Linked DNA regions of Halorhodospira halophila SL1. The protein of the gene in region 1 interacts with the protein of each later gene in a pairwise test. Links are inferred from orthologs where the notes say so. Each region holds a gene or a part of one and is shown in the gene's direction. Other genes may lie near its edges.

Region 1 (7,294 bases):
CTCGAGGACCACGTCGTAGACGGCTCGCTGCTCGGCGCTGAAGACCCCGCTGACCGGGAACGTGCGGGTGATATCGGCGGCGTAGCCGTCCACCTCGGCGCCGGCGTCAATGAGGACCAGGTCGCCCTCGTGCAGTGTGTTGCGCAGGGTGACGTAATGAAGTACGCAGGCGTTGGCGCCCCCAGCGACGATGCTCGGATAGGCGGCCTCGCCGCCGTGTCGGTGGAAGATGCCGAGCAGCTCGGCAGCCAGCGCGTACTCGGGCATCCCCGACTGGACGGCCTGCATGGCGCGCCGATGCGCCGCCACCGAGATGCCGGCTGCCCGGCGCATCGCTTCGAGCTCGGCGGGGCGCTTGATCAGCCGCTGCTCGTGGATGTTGCGGTCGAGCAGCTCGATGCGGTCCGGGGCGACGGCCTGGCCCCGGGCTCGCGCCCGCCCGGCCTGCAGCCACTGCAGGAGCTGGCGGTCCCAGTGCTCGTCGCGGCCCAGCGGCGCGATCATCCGTTCCCGGCCGACGAGCAGGTCGGGCAGTCGCTGATCGAGCTCTCCCAGCGGCCAGGCCTGATCGGCGCCGTAGGCCTGGCAGGCGGCCTCGGGGCCGGTGCGCGCCCCGGCCCACCGTTCCGCCTCCGGGTCGCGCTCACGGACGAACAGCACATACTCGCCCTCGGGCCGGCCGGGGGCGAGCACCGCCACCGCGTCGGGTTCGGGGAAGGCGGTGAGGTAGCGGAAGTCGCTGTCCTGGCGGAAGGGGTGGTCCACATCGCGGTTGCGGGGCTGTTCCCGCGCCGCTGGGACCACCACCACCGCGCTCTCACCGATGCGCCGAGCCAGGGTCTCCCGCTGCTCGCAGGCAAGCTGGGTGAAATCGATGGTCTCGTTCATGGATCCTGGGCCTCGACGCTGGGGTGGCCCATGTGCTCCCGACAGAGCAGGACGCCGACACGGATATACTCCAAGAGTTCGGTATACGACGCCTCGTCGTCTTCGTCCTCGGCCGGTTCGGCGGCGACCCGGGAGATCTCCGCCAGGTCGCTGAGAAACTCGCGGACCTCGGCGGGCAGGTCGGTGTCCTCGCCGGGCTCGGTTCGCCCGAGCCCGAACAAGAACCCGCTGCTCCAGGCGGCCAGCGCGCGGACGCGGTCACCGAACGGTTCGTCCTCGGCGGGCAAGAGCGGCGCGAAGCCCATGGCATCGTCCGCGAGTTCCGTAGCGGTTTCATCGTAGAGTAGGGTCAGCGTCTCCAGGCAGGCCCGCGCCGCCTCGCCGCGCGGTTCGGTATCGGCCAGAACCTCGGCGATCCAGTGGGCCTGACCCGCGTCGCCGGTACCGCTGAGCATACCGGTGAGCATGCCGTGGGCCTCGGCGGCGCCCACCGGGGTGCCGACCGCCTCGAGGACTTCGGCGACCCCTTGATAACGTTGTCCGGAAGCCATGGCTCGTCCACCCTCGTCTGTCGTCGATCAGGGATGGTCCCATCCTAACAGTGGCGCCGCTGATTGACCGGGCCCGACCGGGGCACTATAGTCGGCGATCAGGGGAGGTGACTCCAAGTGTCTGATTACTCGGTCGAAGAGCTGGTGCGTCTGGAGCAGCGCATCGAGCAGCTGCTGCGCCAGCACGAGCGCCTGCGCGAGGAAAACCGCCTGCTTCGCGAGGCGCAGGAGCAGCTCCAGGCGGATCGGGCGGCGCTTCAGGAAAAGAACGAACTCGCCCGTTCCCAGATCGAGTCGATGATCAGCCGGCTCAAGGCGATGGAGCAGTAGCGCATGACCGAAGCGGTCAAGGTACGCATCCTGGATCAGGACTTTACCGTCGCGTGTCCTGAGGACGCCAAGAACGAGTTGCTGCAATCTGCCGATTATGTGGATCGCAAGATGCGCGAGATCCGCAAGAGCGGCAACGTGGTCGGCACGGACCGGGTGGCGGTGGTGGCGGCGCTGAACATCGCCTACGAACTGCTCAGCGTGCAGGCCGAGAACGAGCAGTTGGCGGACGTGCGCCAGCGCCTGGCCCGGCTCGACGCCCGCATCTCCGAGGCGGTCGACGGCAGCTCCTGAGATCGCTTGCACGAAGCGCCGCGGTGGGTGATCATGAAATCACGACATCCCCTGCGGTGTTCGATCTCAGGCCGAGTTATCTTGAGCCTCAGAGCAATGCCCAAGGGACCGGGCGTGGGTTGACCGGTGTGCATGTCCGCCGCGAGCGGAAAGCCTAAGGCAGCTCCCCCCGTCCCTACCTGAACCGAAGGGTTCAAGGGCAGGCCTGTACGGCATGCGCGGGGGGTGTCCTTATTTCTTCTGCCCCGGTACCCCGCAAGATCCCCTTCGCCCCCCGTTATTCCGAGGAGTGCCGCCGTGGAGGCCAAGCGCGACATCCGTCGCCGATTGCGCAACCGCCGACGCCGGATCCCGGCCGGCGAGCGCCGTCGCGCCGAGCTGCGCCTGCGTGACGAGACCCTCAGGCTGGTCGAGACCCAGGGGGTGCAGCGGGTGGCCGGTTACCTCGATGCCGACGGCGAGGCGCCCACCGGGGCGATCCTCAACGCGCTGCACCAGCGCGGGCAGGCGATCTATCTGCCGGCGCTGCGCCGACAGTGCCGGCGCATGGGCTTTCGCCGCTGGGCCCCCGAGGCGCCGCTGCGCCCCAATCGTTACGGTGTCCCCGAACCGCCGCCAGGCCTGGCGGCAGAGCTGCCGGTCCGGGATCTGGATCTGGTGCTGGCGCCGCTGGTCGCCTTCGATCCCGCCGGGCGCCGACTGGGTATGGGCGGGGGGTTCTACGACGCCACCTTCGCGAGGTTGCGGCGGTACCCCTGGCACCCGCCGCGCATCGTGGGCCTGGCGTTCAGTTCCCAGGAGGTGGCGCAGTTGCCCGGCGACGCGTGGGATCTGCCCCTGGAGGGGGTGATCACCGAGCGCGGCTATGTCAGGCTGCCGGTGCGTACGGTCGGATTGGGGAGCGCATGAACCGCTGGGTGATGAAGTCCGAGCCCGATGTGTTCGGCATCGATGATCTAGCCGCGGCGCCGCAGGGTACGGACCGATGGGACGGGGTGCGTAACTATCAGGTGCGCAACATGATCCGCGACCACATGCGCCCCGGCGATGCCGCCTTCTTCTACCACTCCAATACCCGTCCGCCGGGGGTGGTCGGGGTGATGGAGGTGGTCAGTGGCCCCTACCCGGATCCTACGGCCTTCGATCCGGACGACCTCCACTACGATCCGAAGAGCACCCCGGAGGCCCCACGCTGGTATTGCGTTGATGTCCGTTTCCGCGAGCGCTTGCCGCGGCAGGTCACCCTGCAGGAACTGCGCGAGTGTCCTGATCTGGAAGGTTTCCCGCTGATCCGGCGGGGCAACCGCCTGTCCATCGTCCCGGTCACCGAGGCCCAATGGGCGGTCATTCGCCGACTCGCTGAGGGCTGAGCGAGGCCGCCTGCCCCGGGGCGCCCGCAGTAGCCGGGCTCATTTTCCGCTGGCCGTGGCCGATCCCCTTCTACGAGGCTGGTGTCATCGTTGCGGCGCCGGCCACAGTCGATCGATAAGGAGCCGACGCGATGATGACCGAAACCGGGATGAAAGACTGGCGCATCGGCCGCTGGGTGGCCATCAGCGCGGGCCTGGCGGTCCTCGTCGCCGCGCCGGTGGCCTACTGGGCTTATCAGTCCACCGAGGAGCGGGTCGAGGGGGAGTCTGCTGAGCCGCCATCGGACGTGGTGGATCCGGAGCCGTTCCGGGTGCCCGAGCTGACCTTCGTCGAGGCCGATGGCAGTGAGGCCATGCTCGAGCGGCTGCGTGAGCGCGGTGGGGAGCAGTGGCCCCCCGACGCACAGGTCCCGCCGGTGACCGCCGCCAGCTTCCCCGACGATCTCGCCGAGGTGGACGTGCAGACCCGCAAGGAGGTCTTCTTCCGCATCCTGACTCCCATTGTCCTGGCCGAGAACGCCCGTCTGCGCGAGGCGCGGGAGTTCGTGGCCGAGGTCGGGGAGCGCCACGAGGCGCTCGAAGGGGCTGCCCGCGAGCGCCTGGAGGGCCTGGCTGCGCATTATCGAGTCGATCTCGACGACGACGGGGCTATCGAGGAGCTGCTGCGCCGCCTGGATGAGATCCCGGCGGATATGGCGGTGGCCCAGGCCGCCAACGAGAGCGGCTGGGGGACCTCACGCTTTACCCGACAGGCCAATAACCTCTTCGGCGAGTGGACCTGGACCCAGGAGGAAGGCCTGGTACCCGAGCGCCGCGGCGAGGGCGAGACCCACCGTATTCGGGTCTTCCCTTCCCTGCAGCGATCCGTCCGCTCCTACTACTTCACCCTGAACGTCGGTCACGCCTACGACGAGCTGCGCGATCTGCGGGCCCGGATGCGCGACGAGGGGGGAGAGCTCGACGGGGAGGCTTTGAGTGCGGGGCTGACCGCCTACTCGGAGCGTGGCGAGGCTTACGTGGAGGAGGTGCGGTCGATGATTCGCTTCAACGAGCTCCAGCGGCTCAACGGCCTGCGTCTGGAGGATGTGGAGCGGCAGCCGACGGAACTGGCGCAGGCCGAGGCGGAGGCGGACGGGGAGTGACCGCCTCCGCCGCCCGGGCTCAGTCGTTCAGCCACTGCTTGCTGAACCAGAAGAAACGCCCGCTGCCGTCGCGGTGCGGGGCTGTGCAGTTATAGCGGGCACGGCCCTGGCCGAAGGGCTCCTCGGCCTGGACGGCGAAACGCGTCTGCTCGTCGTCCAACCACTCCACCTCCATGGCCCCCTGACCGCTGGCAAAGCAGTTCAGCCGGCCGGCGCCGACATCGTGATCCTCGGCCAGCTGGATCTCCATGCGGGGTGGGTTGTTGTCGTCGTCGAGGAGCGGATCGAAGGGCTCCATCGTCTCGATCGGCAGCGGTAGGCTGTTGGCGCGCAGCTCGAAGTCGTCCATGTCGCCGAATTGCTCGTTGACCGCGAAGCGCGGCAGGGCACGCTTGTCACTGAGCGGTCCGACGGCCCCCGAGTGCTGCCCGAAGGCGGTGTACCCCTTGTCGCGCAGCAGTTCGGCGAGTTCCGGATCGTATTCGCCGAACGGATAGGCGTAGAGCTTGGGGTCGGTGTTCACATCCTCGCCGAGCTCCTCCTGCAGGCGTCTCTGGGCGTTGTTGACGTCCTCGCGCATGCGCGCCCGCCACGCCTCATCGTCCTCCTCGTCGTGGTCCCGGCGGACCAGGTAGTCGTGGCTCGAGGAGTGGTTGGCGAAGCGAACCAGCCCGGAGTCGCGCATCTCGCGCATCTGATCCCAGTCCATGTAGGCGGAGCGGCCGGAGTCGACGTCGTCCGTGGCGACGAAGACGGTCATCGGCCAGTCGCGCTCTTTCAGGCGCGGGAACGCCTCTTCGTAGACGGACGCGTAGGCGTCGTCGACCGTGATCGACACCGTGCGCTCGGGGATCTCGCCGCCGTGGCGTAGGATGTCGATGACCCACTCGATCGGCCAGACGTTGAAGTCCTCCTCCTCGAGGTAGTCGAGCTGCGCCTCGAACTGCTCGAGGCTGACGCTGGTCGAGGGGTAGCGGTCCTCGCCGAAGCGGTGGTACATGAAGACCACTGCGCTGCCCTGGGGGTCGGCTTCCGGATCCTTCTCCGGTGGGTTCTGCCCGAGCGCGTGGCTGGTGCCTGCCGTCAGGGCGGCCAGGGTGACACCAGCCGGCAGCCAGGTGCGTGGGTGCATAGGGGATCTCCTCATGTGAGCAGGCTCAACTCAGGAAAAGTTTGTAGGCCGGATTGTCCGTTTCCTCCACGAAGCTGTAATCGAGCTCGTGGAGGAACTCCTGGAAGGCCTCGCGCGCCTCGGTGGGTACCTGGATCCCGCACAGCACCCGACCGTAGGCGGCGCCGTTGTTGCGGTAATGGAACAGGCTGATGTTCCAGCGTCCGCCCAGGCTGGCCAGGAACTGCATCAGGGCACCGGGGCGCTCCGGGAACTCGAAGCGGTAGACCACCTCGTCGGCGACCCCGTGACCGCGGCCGCCGACCATATGACGCACATGGACCTTGGCCATCTCGTCCTGGGTCAGGTCGAGCACCGGATAGCCCTGCTCGCGCAGGCGATCAACCAGCGCGTGCCGCTCCTCGCTCCCGTTCTGCAGCGCCACGCCGGCGTAGACGTGGGCGGTGTCCGGGTCGGCCATGCGGTAGTTGAACTCGGTGATCGGCCGCTCGCCGATGGTCTCGCAGAAGCGCCGGAAGGCCCCCGGGCGCTCGGGGATGGTGACCGCCAGCACCGCCTCGCGGTGCTCGCCCAGCTCGGCGCGTTCGGCCACGTGGGAGAGCCGTGAGAAGTTCATGTTGGCGCCGCTGTTGATGGCCACCAGGGTTTCGTTGCGGATCCCGTGCCCGCTGGCGTACTTCTTGGCACCGGCCACGCCCAGGGCACCGGCCGGTTCGAGGATCGAGCGGGTCTCCTCGAAGACCTCCTTGATCGAGGCGCAGATCTCGTCGGTGCTGACCAGCACCACCTCGTCGATGTGGCGGCGCAGGATCGGCCAGGTGTGCTCGCCCACCTGGCGCACCGCCACCCCGTCGGCGAACAGCCCCACCTGGTCGAGGCGGACTCGCTCGTCCCGATCGAGGCTGGTGGCCAGGGTCGGTGCATCCTCGGGCTCGACGGCCACGATGCGGATATCCGGGCGCAGCTGACTGATGTAGACGGCGATGCCTGCCGCCAGCCCTCCACCGCCTACCGGGATGAATACGGCGTGGATGTCGCGCGGGTGCTGGTGGAGGATCTCCATGCCCACCGTGCCCTGCCCGGCGATGACGTCGGGGTGGTCGTACGGCGGGATGTAGGTCAGGCCGTGGCTCTCGATCAGCTCCTGCGCCTTGGCCGAGGCCGCGTCGTAGCCGTCGCCGTGCAGGACCACGTTGCCGCCGAAGCGGCGCACGGCATCCACCTTGATCTGAGGCGTGGTCCGGGGCATGACGATGGTCGCCTCGATCCCGAGCCGCCGGGCCGAGAGGGCCACGCCCTGGGCATGGTTGCCCGCCGAGGCGCAGATCACCCCGCGCTGGCGGGCTTCCTCGGAAAGGCGGATGATGCGGTTGTAGGCGCCGCGTAGCTTGAAAGAGAAGACCGGCTGGAGGTCTTCGCGCTTGAGCAGCAGGTGATTGCCCATGCGTGCCGAGAGGATGGGGGCGGCCTCCAGCGGCGTCTGCTCGGCAACGTCGTAGACGCAGGCGGTCAGGATGCGCTCGAGGTAGGCCCGTTGATCCTGTTCCAGGGCCGGTTTGTCGGCGTCGGGCTTGACTTGGTTATGAT
Region 2 (2,855 bases), 680 kb from region 1 along the record:
GCATGCTCGGGCTGTTTAGCCGCTGGGTGACGGGCATCGAGATCCATCCGGCGGCGCGGATCGGCCGGCGGTTCTTCATCGACCACGGCATGGGCGTGGTCATCGGCGAGACCGCTGATATCGGCGATGACGTGACCCTCTACCACGGGGTCACGCTGGGAGGAACCAGTTGGCAATCGGGTAAGCGCCACCCGACCCTGGGTCATGATGTTGTGGTGGGGGCCGGGGCCAAGCTGCTCGGGCCCATCCGGGTGGGCAGCGGCGCGCGCATCGGCTCCAATGCTGTGGTGCTCAAGGACGTCCCCGAGGGGGCGACCATGGTTGGGATCCCGGCGCGTCAGGTTGGCGAGCGCAAGCGCAGTGCTGACGGCGACGAGCAGCGGGCCCGGGTGGCTCGGCGCATCGGCTTCGACGCCTACGGCACCACCGAGATGCCCGACCCGGTGGCCCAGGCGGTCAACGCCATCCTGGACCACATCCACGTCACCGACCGGCGCATCGAGGAGCTGTGCAGCGCCGTGCAGCAGATGGGCGGCCGCCTGGAAGAGACCCGGGTGCCGGATCTGGAGGTGGATGAGAGCTCGGTGGAGAAGGCGTGTGGCGAGCGCCCCGAGGACGCTTCCCGTTAGTTGCGCGGAGCCCCTAGAATGCAAACAGGCACGTTACCGCGGTGTGCCCAGTGACAGGAGGCAAGCTATGCCAGTGACCCTGACCGAACGTGCCGCGCGGCATGTCGAGAAGATGCTCGCCAGCGAGGATGCCGCGCAGGGCCTGCGCCTGGGCATCAAGGCGAGCGGCTGCTCCGGTTTCGCCTACGTGGTGGATTACGCCCAGGAGATCGGCGAGCAGGATCTGGTCGTCGAGAACCACGGGGTGAAGGTGGTGGTGGCGCAGCAGCATCGGCCCTTCCTGGAAGGGACGGAGGTGGACTACGTCCGTGACGGCATCAACTACCGTTTCGATTTCCGGAATCCGAACGTCCGGGATCTGTGTGGGTGCGGCGAGAGCTTTGCCGTCTGAGCGACGGGGCGCGCGGCGTTGTCGGTGCTGCCGGTGGGGGGTAGACTGTCAGGCTGCCCAAGGCGCCGCAGCACCTTAGCGCTGCGGCTTTTTTGTTGAAAGCCAAACCGTCAGGAGATGTAATGGCCGTCGAGCGAACCCTTTCCATCATTAAACCGGATGCCGTCGCGCAGAACGCCATCGGCGAGATCCTTGCGCGCTTCGAGCGCTCCGGGCTGCGTGTCGTGGCCGCGCGTATGGTGCGGCTGAGCACCGAGCAGGCCGAGAGCTTCTACGCCGTGCACAAGGAGCGCCCCTTCTTCAACGATCTGGTCGGCTTCATGACCTCCGGGCCGGTGATGGTGCAGGTCCTCGAGGGCGAGGATGCCATCCGCAAGAACCGCGAGATCATGGGCGCCACCAACCCCAAGGAGGCCGCCGCCGGTACCCTGCGCCACGACTTTGCCGAGAGCATCGACGCCAACGCGGTTCACGGATCGGATAGCCCCGAGACGGCGGAAAACGAGATCGAGTTCTTCTTTAAGGCCGATGAGATCTGCTCCCGCTGACCACGAGGCGGTGCATGCCGAGCGCCGGTCGGGTCCGGTCGAGCTGCTAGGGCTCGATCGGCCCCGGTTGGCGGCCTTCTTCGATACCCTGGGCGAGAAGCGGTTTCGCGCCCGGCAGATCATGCAGTGGCTGCATCAACGCCACGTGTACGACTTCGACGAGATGACCGACCTCAGTAAGGCGTTGCGCCAGCGGCTGCGTGAGCACGCCCGGGTCGGTCTCCCCGAGGTGGCTGCGGATCAGCAGGCCAGCGACGGCACCCGCAAGTGGGTGGTGCGCCTGGCCGACGGCAACTGTGTCGAGGCCGTCTACATCCCCGAGCCCAAACGCGGGACGCTGTGCATCTCCTCCCAGGCCGGGTGCCCGATGGGTTGCACCTTTTGCGCCACCGGCGAGGGCGGTTTCTCGCGGAACCTCACCGCTGCCGAGATCGTGGGTCAGGTCCATGTGGCGCGCCAGCACCTTCCGGAGGGGGCGATTACCAACATCGTCTTCATGGGAATGGGCGAGCCGTTGCTCAACTTCGACCCGGTCATTTCGGCCTCACGCGTGTTCACCGACGACTACGGGTTCGTGCTCTCCAAGCGTCGGGTGACCATCTCGACCTCGGGCGTCGTCCACGCCATCGAGCGCATGCAACGCGTCACGGATGTCAGCCTGGCGGTATCGCTGCACGCGCCCAACAACGAACTGCGCAACCAGTTGGTCCCGCTCAACCGCAAGAATCCCCTCGAGCGCCTGCTGCCGGCCTGCCACGCCTATATCGCGGAAAAGCCGCATCGGCGGATCACCTGGGAGTACGTCATGCTCGATGGGGTGAACGATCAGGACGAGCACGCCCGCGAGCTGCTCCAGCGGCTGCGCGGGATCCCGTCGAAGGTGAACCTGATTCCGTTCAACCCCTATCCCGGGGCGCGCTACGGCCGCACGCCGGACCGCCAGGTGCGCCGGTTTGCGGATCGGCTGCTCGAGCACGGACTAACCGCGACCATCCGCGAGACCCGCGGGGATGACATCGACGGCGCCTGTGGACAACTCGTCGGCGAGATTCGCGACGCCCGGGCCAGCAAGGTGGCGAGACCGGCGTGAGGCGAGCGGGGCCCATGCTGGCGGTCCTGATGGTTGCAGGTTGCGCGACCGGGCCCGAGGTGCCTGACGATCGGCGCGCAGCCGATAGCCACGCTGGAGCGGGTCTCTACTTGATCGCCGAAGGGCAGCCCGATCAGGCGCGGTCGCGCCTGGAGCGCGCCTTGCAGATCGATGCCGAGCACCCCCAGGCGCTGACC

Evidence for each region.
Region 2: the proteins of HHAL_RS06015 (region 1) and ndk interact in binary tests that used the Escherichia coli proteins (3 or more experiments, as listed by UniProt). The link is inferred for Halorhodospira halophila SL1 from one-to-one orthologs.

What each region holds. Positions count from the first base shown.
Region 1 is NC_008789.1:1,282,114-1,289,407, reverse strand. Bases 1,447-4,166 are described here. They hold HHAL_RS06015 (5-formyltetrahydrofolate cyclo-ligase), read left to right. Parts: upstream 1,447-2,360; coding sequence 2,361-2,972; downstream 2,973-4,166. Other genes in these bases: HHAL_RS12595 (glucosaminidase domain-containing protein), read left to right, coding at 3,565-4,166; HHAL_RS06010 (EVE domain-containing protein), read left to right, coding at 2,969-3,433; HHAL_RS06020 (cell division protein ZapA), read left to right, coding at 1,773-2,063; HHAL_RS06025 (TIGR02449 family protein), read left to right, coding at 1,557-1,769. Also shown: HHAL_RS06035 (aminopeptidase P N-terminal domain-containing protein), read right to left, coding at 1-888; HHAL_RS06030 (UPF0149 family protein), read right to left, coding at 885-1,439; more of HHAL_RS12595, read left to right, coding at 4,167-4,575; HHAL_RS05995 (polysaccharide deacetylase family protein), read right to left, coding at 4,595-5,707; ilvA (threonine ammonia-lyase, biosynthetic), read right to left, coding at 5,733-7,294. UniProt on the Escherichia coli protein: Involved in the removal of 5-formyltetrahydrofolate.
Region 2 is NC_008789.1:1,964,253-1,967,107, reverse strand. It holds ndk (nucleoside-diphosphate kinase), read left to right. Parts: upstream 1-1,142; coding sequence 1,143-1,568; downstream 1,569-2,855. Other genes in the region: HHAL_RS09030 (tetratricopeptide repeat protein), read left to right, coding at 2,769-2,855; rlmN (dual-specificity RNA methyltransferase RlmN), read left to right, coding at 1,549-2,658; HHAL_RS09045 (HesB/IscA family protein), read left to right, coding at 697-1,020; cysE (serine O-acetyltransferase), read left to right, coding at 1-629. UniProt on the Escherichia coli protein: Major role in the synthesis of nucleoside triphosphates other than ATP. The ATP gamma phosphate is transferred to the NDP beta phosphate via a ping-pong mechanism, using a phosphorylated active-site intermediate.